3 regions of the Pseudarthrobacter sp. RHLT1-30-1 genome follow, and region 1 is predicted to be linked to each of the others. Evidence: riboswitches for the same ligand, from Rfam matches in the RefSeq annotation. Region 1 holds a riboswitch; each other region holds the start of a gene.
The links. Region 1 has a riboswitch for S-adenosylmethionine ahead of AC50YM_RS02935 (aminotransferase class V-fold PLP-dependent enzyme). Riboswitches for the same ligand answer to the same signal wherever they lie in the genome.

Region 1 (6,357 bases):
CACGGTGTGCTTCCTGGGTAGGGGCGTCGACGTCGACGCACCGGTGGCGGTGGCTTGGTGCCGGCACCGGAGGTTTGCAAGTGCCTACCTATAATTATTAGGCATACCGAAACCCTAGGCCAGAGTGCCGTCCGGGGCAATGTCCGCTCAGGGGTGCGGCGGTCTTAGGCCCGGACGGCGCGCCAGCTCTGCGTCAGGTAGGGGAGCGGGATGACGTCTTCGGGGTGGTGGCCCAGATGCTCGTGCAGGTACCAGTCGAGATTGCCGAGCACCTTGGCGCGGGTCGCCTCGCCGGCCGCCAGGTAATAGCTGCGGGACTTCGCCAGTTCCAGGATGTCTCCGGTGCGCACCGGATCCTCCCAGCGGGTGAGGTGGCTTTCCAGGCCGGTGAACTCCGGACCCAGCGGCGGCCTGAAATGCGGTTTGTGCACGTCGCCGGCATGCATGATGCGCGTCAGCCGGTGCACCCACGGCACGGACGTGTCCAGCTGGTTCCAGATCAGCCCCAGGACACCGCCGGGGCGCAGGATCCTGGCGGACTCGGCGCTGGCCAGCAGGGGATCGCACCAGTGCCAGGCCTGGGCGACGGTGACGACGTCGAAGGCCGCGGCGGCCAGCCCGCTGATCTCGGCGGTGCCCTCGACGGCGGTGACGCCCGGGAGAGCCCGGCGCAGCTGCGCCAGCATGTCGGCGGACGGGTCCACTGCCGCGGTGTGCAGGCCGCGTTCGAGCAGCAGCGCGGTGAATTTCCCGGTTCCGGCGCCCAGATCCGCGGCGTCCTTCGCGCCCGCGGGGATCAGCCAGTCGGCTGAATCGGCGGGGTAGCCGGGGCGGACGCGTTCGTAGTGTTCGCCGCCGTCCTGGAAGCTCTGGCCAAGCTCCAGGCGGCGCTCCTGATACAGCTTGGGTCCGCCGCGTGCCACGTGCGATCTCCTTCGGCAGGTCTGGATGGGTACCTTTCGAATTTACCGCACGCGGCAGGGTCGGTGCTCGGCGGCTTCCGTCCACTGGGCGGCTGTGCCGTGCTGTTAGTCCGCCGTGCTGTTACTCCAGGGTGCAGGGGGCCGCGCCGGCGGTTCCCGGTGTGTTGGGTGCCCAGTGCGGGTAGCTGCGGGTGTCGTTGGACGGCACCCACCTGCCGGCGTCCACCACGTAGTCCGATCCGAGGCCGGTCTGGCGCAGTTCCCGGATCCCGGCGAGCAGCCGCTCGGCGTCCTCCAGCCGCGACCCCAGCCCGAAGCTGGCCCGCAGCGAGCCGGCCGGCAGCCCGAGCCGCCGGAGCAGGGGATGCGCGCAGAACCGTCCGTCCCGCAGCCCGATACCGTGCTCGGCCGACAGATATGCCGCCACCAGGCCCGCATCGTAGCCTTCGAGCGAGAAGTTGACGACGCCGATCGTGCCGGTGCCTGCCCCGGGGCCGGCGGGTGCCTCGAAGGAGGCGCTGTCCGAGAAGATCTGGTGGACTTTGACGCCGTCGATCCGGCTGAGGCCCTCGACAAGGAAGGACCGGATGGCGTTCTCGTGCGCGTGCCACTGTTCCACGTCCAGGTCGGCGATCACCTGGGTGGCCCGGGCCAGGGTGGCTGCGCCGAGGACATTCGGTGAGCCGCCTTCGTGCCGGGCCGGACCGGTGGTCCAGCTGACGGCGTCGACCCGGGCATCCTGGACCGCTCCGCCGCCGGCCAGGTGCGGTGTGCCGGCGTCGAGCCAGTCGGGACGGCCGATCAGCACACCGGCGCCGAACGGTGCGTAGAGCTTGTGCCCGGAGAAGGCGAGATAGTCGACGTCGTCCGCGGCGATGTCGATCCGCCGGTGCGGGGCCAGCTGCGCGGCGTCGACGACGATCCGGGCGCCGTACTCGTGCGCCAGGGCGGCCAGGGCGCGGACCGGGAGGATCTCTCCGGTGACGTTGGAGGCTCCGGTGACGGCGAGCAGGCTGACGCCGCCGTAGGCGAGTTCGCCGCGAAGCAGTTCCAGGGTGGCGGCGAGCGTGGGGGCGGCAATGACGCTGCGGTGCGGCACGCTCTGCCACGGCAGCAGGTTGGCGTGGTGTTCGATGTCGAGATAGAGCACCTCGCCGGTGTGGACGCCGTCCACGACGGGCAGGCAGCCGGCCAGCAGGTTCAGTGAATCAGTGGTGTTCCGGGTAAAAATCACCGAATCGTCCGGACGGCCGCCCACGAATTCCCGGACAATCGTGCGGGCGTTCTCGTAGACCGAGGTGCTGATCTGGGAGGCATAGCCGGCGCCGCGGTGGACGCTGGCGTAGTACGGCAGGATCTCGTTGAGATAGGCGGAGACCACGGACAGGGCCGGCGCCGAGGCGCCGTAGTCAAGGTTGGCGTAGCGTACGGTGCCGCCCTGAATGAGCGGTGCCTCGATCTCGGCGCCGGTCACCGCGGCCAGCGGCCGGCGGGCGAGGGCGAGGCGCGGATCGGGCTGGGCCTGGCCCGCGCCGGGCTGGAGTTCAGTGGAAGAAAACGTGGCAGTCGACATGGGACCTCGCTCGAAAAGGACCCCACATACCGGGGATCCGCGCTTGCCGGGTCCATTCCGGACCGGCCAGGTCGTCACCCGGGGCACCCCACCGCGAATGGAGGGTTGCCGGCCAGCAAACCGGGGTTTAGCGCTGGCACTCGTGACCTGCATCGAGCCTAGGACATCTGCGCGGAAGCGGAAAAGGGGGCGCTCTTATGTGAAGCGCTTTGTTACGGAACGCGCCGGGAGGCCCGGTGGAGGACGGCGGCGGAATGGCGCACAGCGGGCCAGACCGGGTTGGTCTGCAACGGGTCGTCCTGCAGCAGGTCGTCCTACAGGAGGTCGTCCAGCCCCGGGTTGAGGCGTTTGAGGACCTCCGAGTGCAGGATGGAGTTGGTGGCCAGGGCGTTGCCGCCGAAGGGTCCGTCTTCGCCTTCGAGCGAGGTGAAGCGTCCGCCGGCCTCCGTCACGATCGGGACCAGGGCGGCCATATCGTAAAGGTTCAGTTCGGGCTCGCAGGCGATATCGACGGCGCCTTCGGCCACCAGGCAGTAGGACCAGAAGTCGCCGTAGGCCCGGGTGCGCCAGACCTCCTCGGTGAGGCCGAGGAACTCATCGAGGTTGCCGCGCTGCTTCCACCCGCCCAGGCTGGAGTAGGACAGCGACGCGTCCGAGAGGTTCGAGACATTGGAGACCTTCAGCCGGGTGGCGGCCGCCAGCGACCGGCCCATATAGGCTCCGGCCCCCTTGGCGGCCCACCAGCGTTTGCCCAGTGCCGGGGCGCTTACGACGCCGACGACCGGCTCGCCCTCGTCGACGAGTGCGATCAGTGTGGCCCAGACGGGGACGCCGCGGACGAAGTTCTTGGTCCCGTCGATCGGGTCGATGATCCAGCGCCGGGAGCCGTGGCCGGAACTGCCGAACTCCTCGCCGAGGACGGCGTCGCGCGGCCGGGACCGGGACAGCTGGCCGCGGATGGCCTCCTCGACGGACTTGTCGGCATCCGTCACCGGTGTGAGGTCCGGCTTGGTCTCCACGCGAAGGTCGAGCGCCTTGAAGCGGCTCATGGTCTGGGAATCTACGGAATCTGCCAGTACATGGGCAAGGCGCAGGTCATCGTTGTAGCTCGAAGCGGGTTGACTCATGGTTCCAAACTACCGCCAAAGCGGACGGCGCGGCGGGAGGCCGCGTTGCTGCGCCGCCGGGGGCGGCCCGCGCCCGTCCACGCTGGGCCCGGAACGCACCGTCAGGAGACGGTGCCGAGTTCCTTGACGTCCTGGGCTTCCATCCGCGGGTCGGTCCCCAGCAGCCGGCGGAGCGAGCCGAGCCGGGCCGGGCCGGATTCGCCCGCATGGCCGGCCGCCACCCAGGCGTCCACGCCGCAGTTGACGGCGCTGGAATCGTGCTTGCAGCCCCGCTCGCAGTCGTCGGTTCCGGGCTCAAGGTCCGGAAACGAGCGCAGGATCCGGTCGGGGTCCACATGGGCCAGGCCAAACGAGCGGATGCCGGGCGTGTCGATGATCCAGCTGCCGACGGGCGCATCGTTGACCTTCAGGGCCAGCGCCGAGGAGGAGGTGTGGCGGCCGCGACCGGTGACGGCGTTGACGCCGCCGGTGGCGCGCTCGGCGCCGGTCAGCGCGTTCACCATGGTGGACTTGCCGACGCCGGAATGACCCAGCATGACGGTGACCTTCCCGTCGAGGTAGTCGCGCAGCTGCGACACGGCGTCCTTGTCCAGCCGGGCGGACAGCCCGTCATCGGAACGGGCATCGATGCCGGAGGCCTCGGAGTCCGCCGTCTTGGAGATGATGACCGGGAAAGCGAGGTGCTGGTAATTGGCGAGGAGCTCCGCGGGATCCTTGACATCGGCCTTGGTGACGAGCAGCAGCGGGTCGATTCCGGCGTCGTAGGCGGCCACCAGGGCGCGGTCGATGAACCCTGTCCTCGGCTCCGGGTTGGCGGCTGCGACCACGATCACCAGCTGGTCGGCGTTGGCGACGACGGCGCGCTCGATCGGGTCCGTGTCGTCGGCGCTGCGCCGCAGCAGGGTCTTGCGGTCCTGGATCCTGACGAGCCGGGCCAGCGTGTCGGGTTCCCCGCTGACGTCGCCGACGAGTGAGACGAAGTCGCCGGCCACCACGGGGTTGCGGCGCAGTTCCCGGGCCCGGGCGGCGATGATTTTGCGTTCTTCGGGGGTTCCTTCGGCGACGATGGCGGTGTAACGTCCCCGGTCGACGGTGATGATCCGTCCGGTGACGGCGTCCTCGTAGGCGGGCCGGTCCTTGGTCCGCGGCCGGGTGCCCTTCTTGTTGGGGCGGATCCGGACATCGGATTCGTCCCAGGAGTCAGTGCTGCGTGCCACCGGCGCCATCTTTCTCTGTGGGGAGGGAGCCTGCGGGGGCTGCGTTTCGGTGGTGGCCCTGGGCGAGCATGGACTCCCACAGTTGCGGGAAGCCCGGCATCGTTTTGGCCGTGGTGGCGATGTCCTCGACCTCGACGCCGGGGACGGCGAGGCCCAGGATGGCGCCTGCCGTGGCCATCCGGTGGTCGGCATAGCTGTGTACGACGCCGGCGTGCAGCGGCGCGGGCCGGATGATGAGGCCGTCGGCTGTCTCCTCCGCGTCGCCGCCCAGGCGGTTGATTTCGGCCACGAGGGCGGCCAGCCGGTCCGTTTCGTGTCCGCGGAGGTGGGCGATGCCGCCCAGCCGCGAGGGGCCGGAGGCGAGGGCGCAGAGTGCGGCGACGGTGGGGGCGAGTTCGCTCGTGTCGTCGAAGTCCGCGCCCTTGATCTCCGGGCCGCCGGTCACGGTCAGCGTGCCGTCCGCGAGGGTCACGGTGGCACCCATGGTGGTGAGGATGCTGCGCCACAGATCGCCGACCTGGGTGGTCGGGGTGGGCCAGTTCGGGATCCGGACCGTGCCGCGGGTGGCCAGGGCCGCTGCGAGGAAGGGGCCGGCGTTGGAGAGGTCCTGTTCGATCCTGAGGTCAAAGCCGCGAATCGGCCCGGGGGAGACAAGCCAGTGGTTCGGACGGGAATCGTCCACGGCCACGCCGGCTCCGCGGAGCACGGCGACCGTCATGTTGATGTGGTCCAGGCTCGGGACGGGCTTCCCGGGATGTTCGGTGCCTTGATGCTCGAGGTGCAGGCCCTCGGTGAAACGGGCCCCAACCAGGAGCAGCGCGGACACAAACTGCGAGGAGGCGCTGGCATCGATGACGAGATGCCCGCCGCGCACGTCGCCCGTGCCTTGGACCGCGAACGGCAGCGCGGAGGCCGGACCGCCGTCGGGCGCGCTGACGGCGACGCCCAGCCCGGTCAGCGCGTCAATGACGGGCCCCATCGGGCGCTTGCGTGCCTGCGTATCGCCGTCGAACACCGTTACCCCGCGGCGCAGGGCGGCGACGGGAGGAACGAAACGCATGACCGTCCCGGCAAGCCCGCAGTCAACCTCGGACCGTGCCTCCGGGGCGTTCCGGCTGATCGGGGTGACGGCCAGGTCGGGACCGAAAGCGCCGTCGCCCGGAACTTCCGTAATGGTGGCCCCGAGCTGCCGCAGGGCCTCGATCATCAGCGCCGAGTCCCGGGAATGCAGGGGAGCCCGCAACCGCGAGGGCCCGTCGGCGAGGGCCGCCAGGACGAGGTACCTGTTGGTCAGGGACTTCGAACCCGGCACGGTGACCGTAGCGTCGACGGGCTGTCCGGCGAACGGCGCCCGCCAGAGCGGGACGCCGTCGGCCGGATGGGACTGGGTTGCAGCTGCGGGCGTGCCTGCCATTGCGGTCTTAGGCTCCGACGGTGTGGTCTACGGCCTTGCGAACGGCCTTGTCGGCCTTCTTCAGCTGCTTGCCCGTGGTCTTCCGGACATCGGCGGTGAGGTG
Region 2 (6,357 bases), on a different contig from region 1:
CTGACATTTCGTCATCGCTGAGCTGTGCTGCCAAGTGGCTGTCCTTCCGGTTGCTGCCGGGGTGCGGCCCTGCCAGTGTAGCGGCCGCACCCCCGGGCGCCTCCGTAGAGGCGTCCAGTCCCTGCCTGTAGAGCTCAGTGCCTACTTGTTGAGCTCAGGCAGCTTGTCCGACGGCAGGGTCGGCACGGCCGGGGTGGCGGGAACAGCCGGCGCACCCTCGGCGCCGGGCACGGCCGGAACAGCAACGGTCACGCCGGCGTGGGCCTTGGCCTGGGCAGCGCCGGTGGCGTTGGCCGCAGCTTCGGCGGTGACGCCGTCCTGGTCGGCGTCGACGGTACCCTCGACGGATCCTTCGGTGCCTTCGGTGCTGGCGTCGCCCTCGGCGGAGCCATCAACGGAGCCATCAACGGACGGCGACGCCGGGACGGCGGGGACGGCCGGAACCGCCGGCGCGGCGGGAAGTTCGGGGGTCGCCGGAACCGAGGGGGTTGCCGGGACGGCGGGCGTAGCGGGGGTCACTTCAGCCTGCTGGGTGCTCGAAACCTGGGCCGCGTTGGCCAGGCCGACACCGGAGAAGCCTCCGACAACGATAATGGCGGCGCTGACAGCAATCTTGGTGGTCTTGCTAACACTCTGCATAAGAAACGTACATCCTTTGTTTTTTGGGTGTAGCCGGCTGAAGCCGCGTGGGGGCAGTCAACAGCCCGCGCTATCTTTCGAAGGCCGGCCGGCGCCGCACGGGGCGGGCCGGCCTGCACTTACATGGAAGGCCGGCCGGATTCCTGGTGGGGGGGTCCATCATCCGGCGGCGCTTACAAAGGAGTAATCGCCCGGCGGCCCCGAAAGGTTACGCACCATCCGGAACTTTCTCCGGGGGCTGCCCGGCGGAGCGGTAACACCGGCTTTAACGGCGACGGCGGCGGGCCACCCTTTCAGGTGACCCGCCGCCGTCGGGCGCCGGAATGAGCGTCCGCCGCGGGCAGTACTAGTCGTTGATCAGGTCGTTGATCACGATGGTCTGGTCGCGGTCCGGGCCAACGCCGATCGCGGAGAAGCGCGTGCCGGAAAGCTTCTCGAGCGCCAGCACGTAGTTCCTGGCGTTCTCCGGGAGGTCGTCCAGGGTGCGGGCACCGGTGATGTCCTCGGTCCAGCCCTCGAAAAGCTCGAAGATCGGTTTGGCGTGGTGGAACTCGGTCTGCGTCATCGGCATTTCGTCGTGCCGGACGCCGTCGACGTCGTAGGCCACGCAGACCGGGATCTGTTCGATGCCGGTGAGCACGTCCAGCTTGGTGACGAAGTAGTCCGTGAAGCCGTTGACCCGCGAGGCGTGCCGCGCCAGCACGGCGTCGTACCAGCCGCAGCGGCGCGGCCGGCCGGTGTTGACGCCGAACTCGCCGCCGGTCTTCTGCAGGTACATGCCCATCTCGTCGAAGAGTTCCGTGGGGAACGGGCCGGCGCCGACACGGGTGGTGTACGCCTTGATGATGCCGATGGACCGCGAGATCCGGGTGGGGCCGATGCCGGAGCCTACCGAGGCGCCGCCGGCGGTCGGGTTGGAGGAGGTCACGAACGGGTAGGTGCCGTGGTCGACGTCCAGGAACGTGGCCTGGCCGCCCTCCATGAGGACCACCTTGCCCTCGTCCAGGGCGGTGTTCAGGACATAGGTGCTGTCGATGACCAGCGGGCGGAGGCGTTCGGCGAAGGACAGGAAGTAGTCCACGATCTCGTCCACCTCGATGTCGCGGCGGTTGTAGACCTTGACCAGCAGTTCGTTTTTCTGCCGCAGCGATCCTTCGACCTTCTGGCGCAGGATCGACGCGTCGAAAACGTCCTGGACGCGGATGCCGAGGCGGGCCACCTTGTCCATGTAGGCCGGGCCGATACCGCGGCCGGTCGTGCCGATGGCGCGGCTGCCGAGGAACCGCTCGGTGACCTTGTCCAGGACCTGGTGGTAGGGCGCCACGAGGTGGGCGTTGGCGGAGATACGCAGCCTGGAGGTGTCCGCACCGCGGGCTTCCAGTCCGTCGATCTCCTGGAACAGCGCCTCGAGGTTCACCACGCAGCCGTTGCCGATGATCGGAATGGCGTTGGGGCTCAGGATGCCGGCCGGAAGGAGCTTGAGCTCATACTTCTCACCGCCTACGACGACGGTGTGCCCGGCATTGTTGCCACCATTGGGCTTGACGACGTAGTCGACTCGGCCACCAAGCAGGTCAGTGGCTTTACCTTTGCCTTCGTCGCCCCATTGGGCTCCGACGATCACGATTGCTGGCATGGGATCCTCCCCCATTCGTTCGGGCCGGGTTCCGGATTCACCAGGGTGATCCGGAGCTGGGCGCCGTTCATGAGAATGCCCCGAATCTACCGCTGTGCTCTTACCATCAACGCCAGAGTCCGGGGCTCTTACCACCCAAGTTTAGCCGATAGCCGTGGCGGCCACCCATTTGGCCATCCAATGGACTTTGCGGGCCGTTGCGGTAATGACCCGGTGTCCGGCCAGCGAAACTTCGGCGCGCGGACTTGCGCGGGTCTCCGTGGTGGAATTTAGTAAGAGTTGACCATCCCGAGCGGCCGAGGGACCTGGACCATTGACGCCGCAGCAACCTGCGGACACTCCCCTGTGACGGCAACGGTGCTACCGCCAGGACCGATGCAAAGGAACCACTCATGCAGCAGAACACCGACCATATCCGCGCCACCCACGCCGGCTCCTTGCCCCGCACCGCCGAGCTGATCGCGGCGAACGAGGCCAAGGAAGTGGACGGCATCAGCCCCGAATTCCTGGACCTGCTGGAAACCTCCGTGGTGGACATCGTGCAGCGCCAGAAAGACCTCGGCCTCGAGATCGCCAACGACGGCGAATACGGGCACACCATGTCCAACTCGGTGGACTATGGAGCGTGGTGGAACTACTCCTTCAGCCGGCTCGGCGGGCTTGAGCCCACGGAGGTGGACCGCTGGAAAGACGCCGCGGTACACCGCTCCACCCCCGGGAACATCGTCCTGACCACGTTCCCGGACCGGCGCGACCGGCAGAAGTTCGACGACGCCTACACCGATCCGTCCTCCGGGATCCTGGCGCACCGCAAGAGTGTCACGCAACCGAAGATCGCCGGCCCGCTGACCTACACCGGCCACGCCCTCGTGGGCTCGGACATCGCCGACCTGAAGACGGGCCTGGCCGCGGCGGGCCTGTCCGAGGGCTTCGTCGCTTCCCTGTCCCCCGGCTCCTGCGCCCGCGTGGCCAACGAGTACTACAAGACGGACGAGGAACTCCTCTACGCCTGCGCCGACGCCATGCGCGAGGAGTACAAGGCCATCATCGACGCCGGGCTCACGGTCCAGCTCGACGATCCCTCGCTGGCCGAGAGCTGGGACCAGATCAACCCGGAACCGGCCCTGGCCGACTACCTCAAGTTCATCCAGCTACGGGTCGAGGCCACCAACTGGGCCCTGCGCGACCTTCCGCAGGACCAGATCCGGCTGCACGTCTGCTGGGGCTCCTGGCACGGCCCGCACACCACGGATATCCCCTTCGCGGACATCATCGACTCGGTGCTGCAGGTCAATGCTGGCGGCTACTCCTTCGAGGCCGCCAACGTCCGCCACGAGCACGAATGGCGGGTCTGGGAGGAGACCAGGCTCCCGGACGGAAAAGTCATCATCCCCGGCGTCGTCTCCCACGCCACCAACGTCGTTGAACACCCGGACCTCGTGGCTGACCGGCTCGTCCGCTTCGCCCAATTGGTGGGCCGGGAAAATGTGATTGCCTCCACAGACTGCGGTCTCGGCGGCCGGGTGCACCCCCAAATTGCCTTTGCCAAGCTGGAATCCTTGGGGGAAGGCGCCCGCCGCGCCTCGGCGCGGCTCTGGTAGCAGTCCCTCGCGCGGGAACGGCATTTCGTGGGACTTGATAGACTAGTAAGGATCGACCAGGAATCGGTCCACACCACATTTTCAAACCACACCGTACATTACGTACCCGGTGCTTGGCGTGCCCACGTACGGTCTGGCAGCTTCACCAAACCCGCAGGAGACTCAGCAATATATGACAGCCTTGGCCACTGAAAATTCCCGCGAACAGCTTCTGAGCCGCCGCTATGAACCTAGCGTCGCAGCCGTCAACGAGCTGTGCGACACGCTGCAGGCAACCAAAGCTGGCATGAATGTCCCCTACGTGGATCCGATGCACGACATCGATGAGTGCCGCATCATCAGCCTCTTCTCCAACATCGGGACCGAGGATGAGTCAGGCTTCATCACTGCCGGGGACGAGGAAGCCGCCACCCGCCTGCTCGGCGTCCACTGGAAGCTGGGCCTGCGCCCCGAGTACGTTATGCCGTGGAACGTTCACCCCTGGTACGTCCCGGGCGAGCCGAACGGCAAGTTCACGCCCGACCAGATTTCCGCGGGCCTGAAGCCGCTGCTGAAGTTCCTCGCCGTGGTGCCCCGCGCCTCAGTGATCGTGGCTCACGGCACCGAGGCCAACCGCCTCGCGAACCTGCTCCTCAAGACCGAGGTGCCGATGATCTGGCGCCGCGGCCTTAAGACCTACAAGGTCCGCTCGCTCAGCGGCCGCGCCTTCGCCGGCACCCCTGCCCGCCAGGAGCAGTACCTCGACGAGATGGGCACCGTCTACGCGGACGCGATGGCCCGCACCGGTCTGGCCAAGACCAGCTAGTCTCTACCCGCACCGACGACGGCGGGCGCCCACCTTCTGGTGGACGCCCGCCGTCGTTGTTTAACAAACAACGCGGGGTCACTTCCGGCCCATCCCAGGGGGTGGAATGGGCCGGAAGTGACCCCGCGTTGCTTCGTGGTGCCGGGAGGGGTTAGCGCTTTTCCGCTTCGATGGCGGCCTTGGCGGTGGGGTCGGAGTCCTTGAGGAACTTCTCGATCCGCTCCGGCTCCTCGGCTTCACCGATCGCCGCGGAGGCGCGTCCCAGCGAATACAGCGCGCGCAGGAAACCGCGGTTGGGCTCGTGCTCCCACGGGATGGGACCCACGCCGCGCCAGCCGTTGCGGCGCAGCGAGTCCAGGCCGCGGTGGTAGCCGACCCGGGAGTAGGCGTACGAGTCGATGGTCCGGCCCTCGGCCCACGCTTCCTCGGCCAGCACCGCCCAGAGCAGCGAGGACGTCGGGTGCTTTTCCACCAGGTCCAGGGCCTCCTGGCCGGCCTCCAGCGCTGCGTAGACCTCGGTCTCGGCGGGCAGGAGGGTGGGCTCGGGGCCCATCAGGTTCTTGCGGAATTCGTCCGACATGCTTAGAACGTCTTGCCGGTGGAGCCGAGCTGCTGGGCAGCCTCGACGACGCGGGCCGCGAGGCCGGCCTCGGCGGAGGCGCCCCAGACGCGGGGGTCGTAGAGCTTCTTGTTGCCGACCTCGCCGTCGACCTTCAGTACGCCGTCGTAGTTGCGGAACATGTGGTCGGCAACGGGACGGGTGTAGGCGTACTGGGTGTCGGTGTCGATGTTCATCTTGATGACACCGTAGGAAACAGCGTCGGCGATCTCCTTTTCGGAGGAGCCGGAGCCGCCGTGGAAGACCAGGTCGAACGGGTTGGCCTTACCGATCTTGGCGCCCACCTGCTCCTGGATGTCCTTGAGGATTTCCGGGCGGAGCTTGACGCCGCCGGGCTTGTAGACGCCGTGCACGTTGCCGAAGGTCAGCGCCGTGATGTAGCGTCCGTTCTCGCCGGAGCCGAGGGCCTCGATGGTCGCGAGGGCGTCCTCGACGGTGGTGTAGAGCTTGTCGTTGATGGCGTTCTCGACGCCGTCCTCCTCGCCGCCGACGGTGCCGATCTCGACCTCGAGGATCATCTTCGCAGCCGCGGTGCGCGCCAGCAGTTCGCGGGCGATGCGCAGGTTCTCAGGGAGGGTCTCGGCCGAGCCGTCCCACATGTGGGAGCTGAAGAGCGGGTTGCGGCCGGCCTTGACCTCGGCTTCGGAGGCTGCCAGCAGCGGCAGGACGAAGCCGTCGAGCTTGTCTTTGGGGCAGTGGTCGGTGTGCAGGGCGATGTTGACGCCGTAGTTCTTGGCGACTTCGCGGGCAAACGCGGCGAAGCCGAGCGAACCGGCCACCATGTCCTTGGTGGACGCGCCGGACCAGTACGCGGCGCCGCCGGTGGAGACCTGGACGATGCCATCGGACTCGGCCTCGGCGAAGCCGCGGAGGGCTGCGTTAAGGGTCTGGGAGGAGGTGACGTTGACGGCGGGGAACGCGAAGCCGCCCGTCTTAGCGCGGTCGATCATCTCGGAGTAGATCTCTGGGGTTGCAATGGGCATGCTGACTCCTAAAGTGAATTTCGTCTGCGGGCTGGGTTGACCCTGGAGTGAACCTCGTCGGCTACGAACCATCC
Region 3 (6,357 bases), on a different contig from region 1:
TGGACATCGTGGCGTTCGTCGGCTTCAGCCTCTTCGGCAAGGCCATCGGCCTGGGCTGAGTCTGCACCCAATCAACGCGGAGTCACCTCCGGCCCATCCGGAGCCTTCGGACGGGCGCGAAGTGACTCCGCGTTGCCGGTATTAGGTTGCCGGTATTAAAAAGTATCGGCCGCCATCGGTGGGTGACGTCATTGGCACCCGCTGATGGCGGCCGAAGTGTTGGGCGGTGAAACGCTAGATGGTGACGGCCCCGGTGGCGGTCTCGAATGTGACGGACAGGATACCGGGGGTGCCGCGGGGAGCGAGCCAGTGGACGGCCACGTCTTCGAGGGGCTTTTCGACCGGCACACCGAGCCATTCGGTGACCCGCTCTGCCGAACCGGCGATCGTGAGGGCGGACATCTTGACGTTGCTCTCGTAGGCCTTAGACGGGTGGAGTTCCGGATCGCCTTCCCACTTGAGCATGTACGGAACCTGCGGATCGGCGATGAGCCCCAGGATGCCGATCTGCTTCCAGACCAGTTCGCGGCCGTCGGGGAACTTGCGGTTGCCGTTGACGGCGGCGCGGCCGAGCCGTTCCTCGAACGGGGCCAGGTCGTCAACTTCGACGCACCAGCCCATCCAGCCGCCGCCGGCTTCGGAGCGGGCACGGACGGCCTGCCCGAAGGGAGCCTTGTCCGAGGCCGGGTGGTTCAGCACCTCCACAACCTCGAGATATTTGTGTCCCGCGAGCGGGATAATCATGTTGCGGGTCCCGAATCTGGGGTGTACTCCGCCCTTCACGGCTTCAACGCCGAGGGCAGACGCAATTCGTTCGGTGGTGGCAGCGAGGCCATCTTGTTCACAGGCGTAAGAGACGTGATCCATGCGCATGCCATCATCTTGGCACTTTGTGATGCGGCTCTCAGCTTAGGGTGCCCTTACCGGGATGGGATCCTAAATTCCGGGGTGCGCTCACGGCTGTTCCTCCTTGTCAATAGGGCGTCAATGGGGTGTCAGTGGCGCTCCAACGCGACTGACAGCCCCCGCCGCGCATCCAGCTTCATCTTCGTCACAAAGCTATTCACGACCCGTCACCGCTTCCTAGACTGAGGGCAGGTCATGAGTGCCAGCACAGAGCCCCGGCTTGCTGGCCGGCAACCCTCGTATCGCGGTGGGGTGCCCCGGGTGAAGACCTGGCCGTCCGGCGCCCGCCGGAAGGCAAGCGCGGCGCCAGTGCTGACCCGGGCCAAGAGGCTCCGGAATGCCTGTGCCCAGTCCCTTGAGGAGTGTCCCGATGTCGAACGCCTGGTCCTTCGAAACCCGCCAGATCCATGCCGGCCAGGAGCCGGACAGCGCCACCGGCGCCCGCTCGCTGCCGATCTACCAGACGACGTCGTTCGTCTTCCCCAGCGCCGAGAGCGCCGCCAACCGCTTCGCCCTGGCCGAACTTGCCCCCATCTACACCCGGATCGGCAACCCCACCCAGGACGCGGTGGAACAGCGGGTGGCCAGCCTGGAAGGCGGGCTCGCGGCACTGCTGCTGAGCTCCGGCCAGGCCGCGGAAACCTTCGCGATCCTCAACGTCGCCGAGGTCGGGGATCATGTGGTGGCGAGCCCCAGCCTCTACGGCGGCACCTACAACCTGCTGGCGCATACGCTGAAAAAGTTCGGCATCTCTGTCACCTTCGTGGAGGACCCCGACAACCTAGCCCAGTGGCGCGACGCCGTGCAGCCGAACACCAAGCTGTTCTTTGGCGAAGTCGTCTCCAACCCGCGCCAGGACGTGCTGGACATCGAAGGCATCTCACAGGTGGCGCACGAGGCCGGTGTCCCGCTGATCGTGGACAACACGCTCTCCACCCCGTACCTGATCCGGCCGATCGAGTGGGGTGCGGACATCGTGGTGCACTCCGCCACGAAGTACCTCGGCGGCCACGGCGCCGCGATCGCGGGAGTGATCGTGGATTCCGGCAACTTCGATTTCGGCAAGGACCCGGAGCGTTTCCCCGGCTTCAACACCCCCGACCCCACCTACAACGGCCTCGTCTACGCCCGGGACCTCGGCGCGGACGGTGCCCTCGGCGCCAACCTGTCCTACATCCTCAAGGCCCGCGTCCAGCTGCTGCGCGACCTCGGCTCGGCGGTGTCCCCGTTCAACGCCTTCCTCATCGCCCAGGGCATCGAAACCCTGAGCCTGCGGGTGGAGCGGCACGTCGCGAACGCCATCAGGGTGGCTGAATGGCTCGAAGCCAGGGACGACGTCGAATCCGTCGCCTACGCGGGGCTGCCCTCCAGCCCCTGGTACGAGCGCGGCCGCAAATACGGGCCCAAGGGGACCGGCGCCGTCGTCGCCTTCAACATCGCCGGCGGAGCCGAAGCCGGAAAGCGGTTCGTCGACGCCCTCGAACTGCACTCGCACGTGGCCAACATCGGCGACGTGCGCTCGCTGGTCATCCACCCGGCGTCGACCACGCACAGCCAGCTCTCCCCGGAACAGCAGACCATCGCCGGCGTGAACCCCGGCCTGGTGCGGCTCTCCGTAGGCCTGGAACACATCGACGACATCCTCGCCGACCTCGACGCCGGATTCCGCGCGGCCAAGACCGCCTGAGCAGCACCGGCGCCCGGCGCCAGGTCTGGGACAGCCTGGGCTGCCCGGGCGCCGGTCCAACGCGGGGAGTCACACGGACGTCACAATCTTCGCCACCTGCCCGCCGCGTTTCGTAGACTCAAGGAAGGTCATGAGCGCCAGCGACAGCCCCGGCTTGCTGGCCGGCAACCCTCCATTTGCGGCGGGGTGCCCCGGGTGAAGACCTGGCCCGCCGGTCAGCTGACGGTGGGCAAGCGCGAAGTGAGGTCCCAAATGACGATTGCCGCCACCCGCCAGGGTGCATCTGTAACCACGACCACCCAACCCCACGCCCCCGCCCCGGCCGGCCAGGGCGCTGCCCCGGCGGTCCCGGACGGAACCGTCCGGCACCTCCGGATCGGCGACCTGGAACTCGAATCCGGCGCCCGGCTGCCGGACGTCACCCTCGGCTACGAGACCTGGGGGACCCTCAACGCGGACCGCTCCAACGCGGTTTTGATCGAGCACGCGCTCACGGGGGACACCCACGTCACGCGCGGCGACAGCGAGGAGCCCGGCTGGTGGGAGCAGCTCGCCGGCCCCGGTGCTCCCGTGGACACGGACAAGTACTTCGTCGTCTCGATCAACATCCTCGGTGGCTGCTACGGCTCCACCGGGCCCTCCACCACGGCTCCCGACGGAAAGCCCTGGGGCTCACGGTTCCCGCTCGTCACGCTCCGGGACACGACGGCGGCCGAAGCACGGCTGGCGGACGCCCTGGGCATCCGCAGCTGGTTCGCCGTGCTCGGTGGTTCCCTGGGCGGGGCCCGGGCCCTGGAGTGGGCGGTCAGCTGTCCGGAGCGGGTCCAGCGCTGCGCCGTGATTTCCGTCGGGGCGAGCAGCACCGCCGAACAGATTGCCTTCGCGCAGGCGCAGACGCTGGCGATCCGGCAGGATCCCAATTTCAACGGCGGAGATTACTACGGCGGCCCGGAGCCGGAAGCGGGCCTGGCCCTCGCCCGGCGGATAGCGCACATCACCTACCGTTCCGCCGCAGAGCTGGACGAGCGGTTCGGCCGGAACGCCCAGGACTCCGAGTCCCCGCTCGAAGCCGGGTCCCTGGCCGGCCGGGGACGCTACCAGGTCGAGAGCTACCTGGACCACCAGGGCAACAAACTGGTCCGGCGCTTCGATGCGAACAGCTACATCGCCATCACCGAGGCGCTCATGAGCCACGACATCAGCCGGGGCCGCGGCGCCCTCACCGAGGCCCTGGCTCCGACCACGGCGCAGTTCCTGGTGGCAGCCGTCGACTCGGACCGGCTGTACTTCCCGGCCCAGTCCGATGCCCTCGCCGCTGCCCTGCCGGGTGACGTGGCCGTGCACACCATCGAGGCGCCGATCGGGCATGACGGCTTCCTGACCGAGATCGGCCAGCTCACCAACCAGCTCCGGCAGCACTTCTTCGGCTAGTCCTTCGACCAAAAACCGGGCCGGGTGTGCATTTATGCAGATACGCTCTGCACTAATGGCCGTTGAGCCTGCGGGCGTGAACGTCCATACTCGTTGAGAATGATGCCGCGTGTCACAAATCACAGGCGTCCACCGCCGCAAAGGTCCATAGGGTGTCGACGGAGACACCAAAGGAGTCGAAAATGAGTTCTCAAAACGCCGCCAGGCGCCCCCAAGAGGAAGACGTCAAGTCGTCCGGCCTGAAGAAGGTAGTAACGGCCTCCATGGCCGGCACCGTAGTTGAGTGGTACGAGTTCTTCCTCTACGCCTCCGCGGCGACCCTCGTTTTCGGTAAGACCTTTTTCCCCAACTCCGGCTCGGAACTGGACGGCATCATTGCCGCCTTCCTGACCTACGCTGTTGGTTTCGTCGCCCGGCCGATCGGCGGCATCGTCTTCGGCCACTTCGGCGACAAGTTCGGCCGCAAGCAGCTGCTCCAGCTCAGCATCATCCTGGTGGGCGTCGCGACCTTCGCGATGGGCTGCCTGCCGACCTTCCAGCAGATCGGCTACTGGGCCCCGGCCCTCCTGGTGTTCCTGCGCTTCGCCCAGGGCTTCGCCGTCGGCGGTGAATGGGGCGGCGCCGTCCTCCTCGTGGCAGAGCACAGCCCAAGCAAATCCCGCGGCTTCTGGTCCAGCTGGCCGCAGTCCGCCGTTCCGCTGGGCAACCTGCTGGCCACGGCCGTGCTGTTCATCCTGAGCTCCACGCTGTCTTCCGCCGACTTCCTCAGCTGGGGCTGGCGTGTGGCCTTCTGGCTCTCGGCCGTGATCGTGCTGATCGGCTACTACATCCGGACCAAGGTCACGGACGCCCCCATCTTCCTGGAGGCCCAGAAGGAAGTCACCGTCGAGAAGAAGGGTTACGGCGTCGGAGAGGTGTTCCGCCGCTACCCGCGTGGTGTTTTCACCGCGATGGGCCTTCGCTTCGCGGAAAACATCCTGTACTACCTCGTGGTCACGTTCTCCATCACCTACCTGAAGGTGGTTGTCCAGACGGACACCTCACGGATCCTCCTTCTGTTGCTGGCGGCGCACCTCGTCCACTTCGCGGTGGTGCCCATGGTCGGCCGCATGTCCGACCACTTCGGCCGCAAGCCGGTCTACATGGCCGGTGCCATCCTGGGCGGCACCTGGGGCTTCTTCGCCTTCCCGATGATGGACACCAAGAACGACCTCATCATCCTCGCCGCCATCACGATCGGCCTGCTCTTCCACGCCCTGATGTATGCCGGCCAGCCGGCCATCATGGCTGAGATGTTCCCGACCCGGATGCGCTACTCCGGCGTCTCGCTGGGCTACCAGGTCACCTCGATCGTGGCCGGTTCAATGGCCCCAATCATCGCCACCGCCCTGCTGAGCCAGTTCAAGTCCTCCACCCCGGTGGCTGTCTACCTGCTCGGCGCCTGCCTGGTCACGATGGTGGCGGTGTTCTTCCTCAAGGAAACCCGCGGCATCTCCCTGCACGACGTCGACGCCGCCGATGCCAAGGGCACCGCGGACCTGCTTGCCGCAGGCAAGAAGTAAAAGGCAAGAAGTAACAGCCAAGAAGTAACAGGCAACAAGCAAGCAACTGCCCGCAAGGCAGTGCGAATATGCAGCAGCCCGGGTTCCGCAAAGGCGGAACCCGGGCTGTTGCCGTTGCCGCCGGCTTAGCTTGTCAGGACCGCGAAGCCCGGGCCGCGGCTCATCCCGCCGGGACCGCTCAACCCCGCGAGAACCGCTCAGCCGGCCAGGACCGCCCGGCGTTCGGAAATCTCCGTGCGGATCGCCTCGAGCACCGCCTGCACCGGGGCCGAGCGCAGGGACTCCGAACGTGCCACGGCCCAGATCGGGAGCTGCCGCTGGAAGTCGTCCGGCAGCACAGGCACGAAACTGGCGTCACCAACCGCCAGGAAGTTGGGCAGCAGACCGATCCCCGCGCCGCGGCGGACAGCCTCAAGCTGGGCAAAGATGCTGGTGGCCTGGAAGCTCGAGCGGGGGACGGGCAACTGGGTGGAGCGGTGGCCCAGTTCGGCGACCTGCAGCGCCGACTCCACGTAGGACACAAAGCCGTGCTGCCGGACGTCGTCGAGCGTCACCGGCAGGCCGTGCTCGCGGACGTACTGCGGGCTGGCGTACAGCCGGAGGAAGTAATTGGACAGGAAAATGGTCTGCGCATTGCTGACGTCCTCCAGATTGCCCACCACCACCTCGAGGTCGACCCCGGACCGGTTCTTGCTGACCTTGCGGGTGGCGCTGAGCATTTCAACGTTGAGCAGCGGGTGGTTCCGCTGCAGCCGGACGAGCGCCGGCGCG

Region 2: linked by a shared signal. The riboswitch ahead of AC50YM_RS00915 (cobalamin-independent methionine synthase II family protein) and the one ahead of AC50YM_RS02935 (aminotransferase class V-fold PLP-dependent enzyme) in region 1 are both predicted to bind S-adenosylmethionine.
Region 3: linked by a shared signal. The riboswitch ahead of metX (homoserine O-acetyltransferase MetX) and the one ahead of AC50YM_RS02935 (aminotransferase class V-fold PLP-dependent enzyme) in region 1 are both predicted to bind S-adenosylmethionine.

What each region holds. Positions count from the first base shown of each region.
Region 1 covers NZ_JBWZCG010000002.1:104,275-110,631, reverse strand. The annotation lists gene AC50YM_RS02945 (Nramp family divalent metal transporter) at 1-3, opposite strand, end outside; gene AC50YM_RS02940 (class I SAM-dependent methyltransferase) at 165-923, opposite strand; gene AC50YM_RS02935 (aminotransferase class V-fold PLP-dependent enzyme) at 1,045-2,496, opposite strand; SAM riboswitch class IV at 2,531-2,644, opposite strand; gene hisN (histidinol-phosphatase) at 2,811-3,623, opposite strand; gene rsgA (ribosome small subunit-dependent GTPase A) at 3,725-4,840, opposite strand; gene aroA (3-phosphoshikimate 1-carboxyvinyltransferase) at 4,824-6,254, opposite strand; gene AC50YM_RS02915 (DoxX family protein) at 6,262-6,357, opposite strand, start outside.
Region 2 covers NZ_JBWZCG010000001.1:184,870-191,226, forward strand. The annotation lists gene AC50YM_RS00900 (RNA polymerase sigma factor) at 1-34, opposite strand, end outside; gene AC50YM_RS00905 (hypothetical protein) at 142-639, opposite strand; gene AC50YM_RS00910 (adenylosuccinate synthase) at 986-2,275, opposite strand; SAM riboswitch class I at 2,556-2,657, shown strand; gene AC50YM_RS00915 (cobalamin-independent methionine synthase II family protein) at 2,668-3,876, shown strand; gene AC50YM_RS00920 (uracil-DNA glycosylase family protein) at 4,049-4,681, shown strand; gene AC50YM_RS00925 (DUF3151 domain-containing protein) at 4,833-5,261, opposite strand; gene fbaA (class II fructose-bisphosphate aldolase) at 5,264-6,283, opposite strand.
Region 3 covers NZ_JBWZCG010000010.1:19,086-25,442, forward strand. The annotation lists gene AC50YM_RS09160 (CPBP family intramembrane glutamic endopeptidase) at 1-59, shown strand, start outside; gene AC50YM_RS09165 (VOC family protein) at 235-873, opposite strand; SAM riboswitch class IV at 1,098-1,213, shown strand; gene AC50YM_RS09170 (bifunctional o-acetylhomoserine/o-acetylserine sulfhydrylase) at 1,277-2,593, shown strand; SAM riboswitch class IV at 2,720-2,835, shown strand; gene metX (homoserine O-acetyltransferase MetX) at 2,846-4,024, shown strand; gene AC50YM_RS09180 (MFS transporter) at 4,207-5,586, shown strand; gene AC50YM_RS09185 (LysR family transcriptional regulator) at 5,784-6,357, opposite strand, start outside.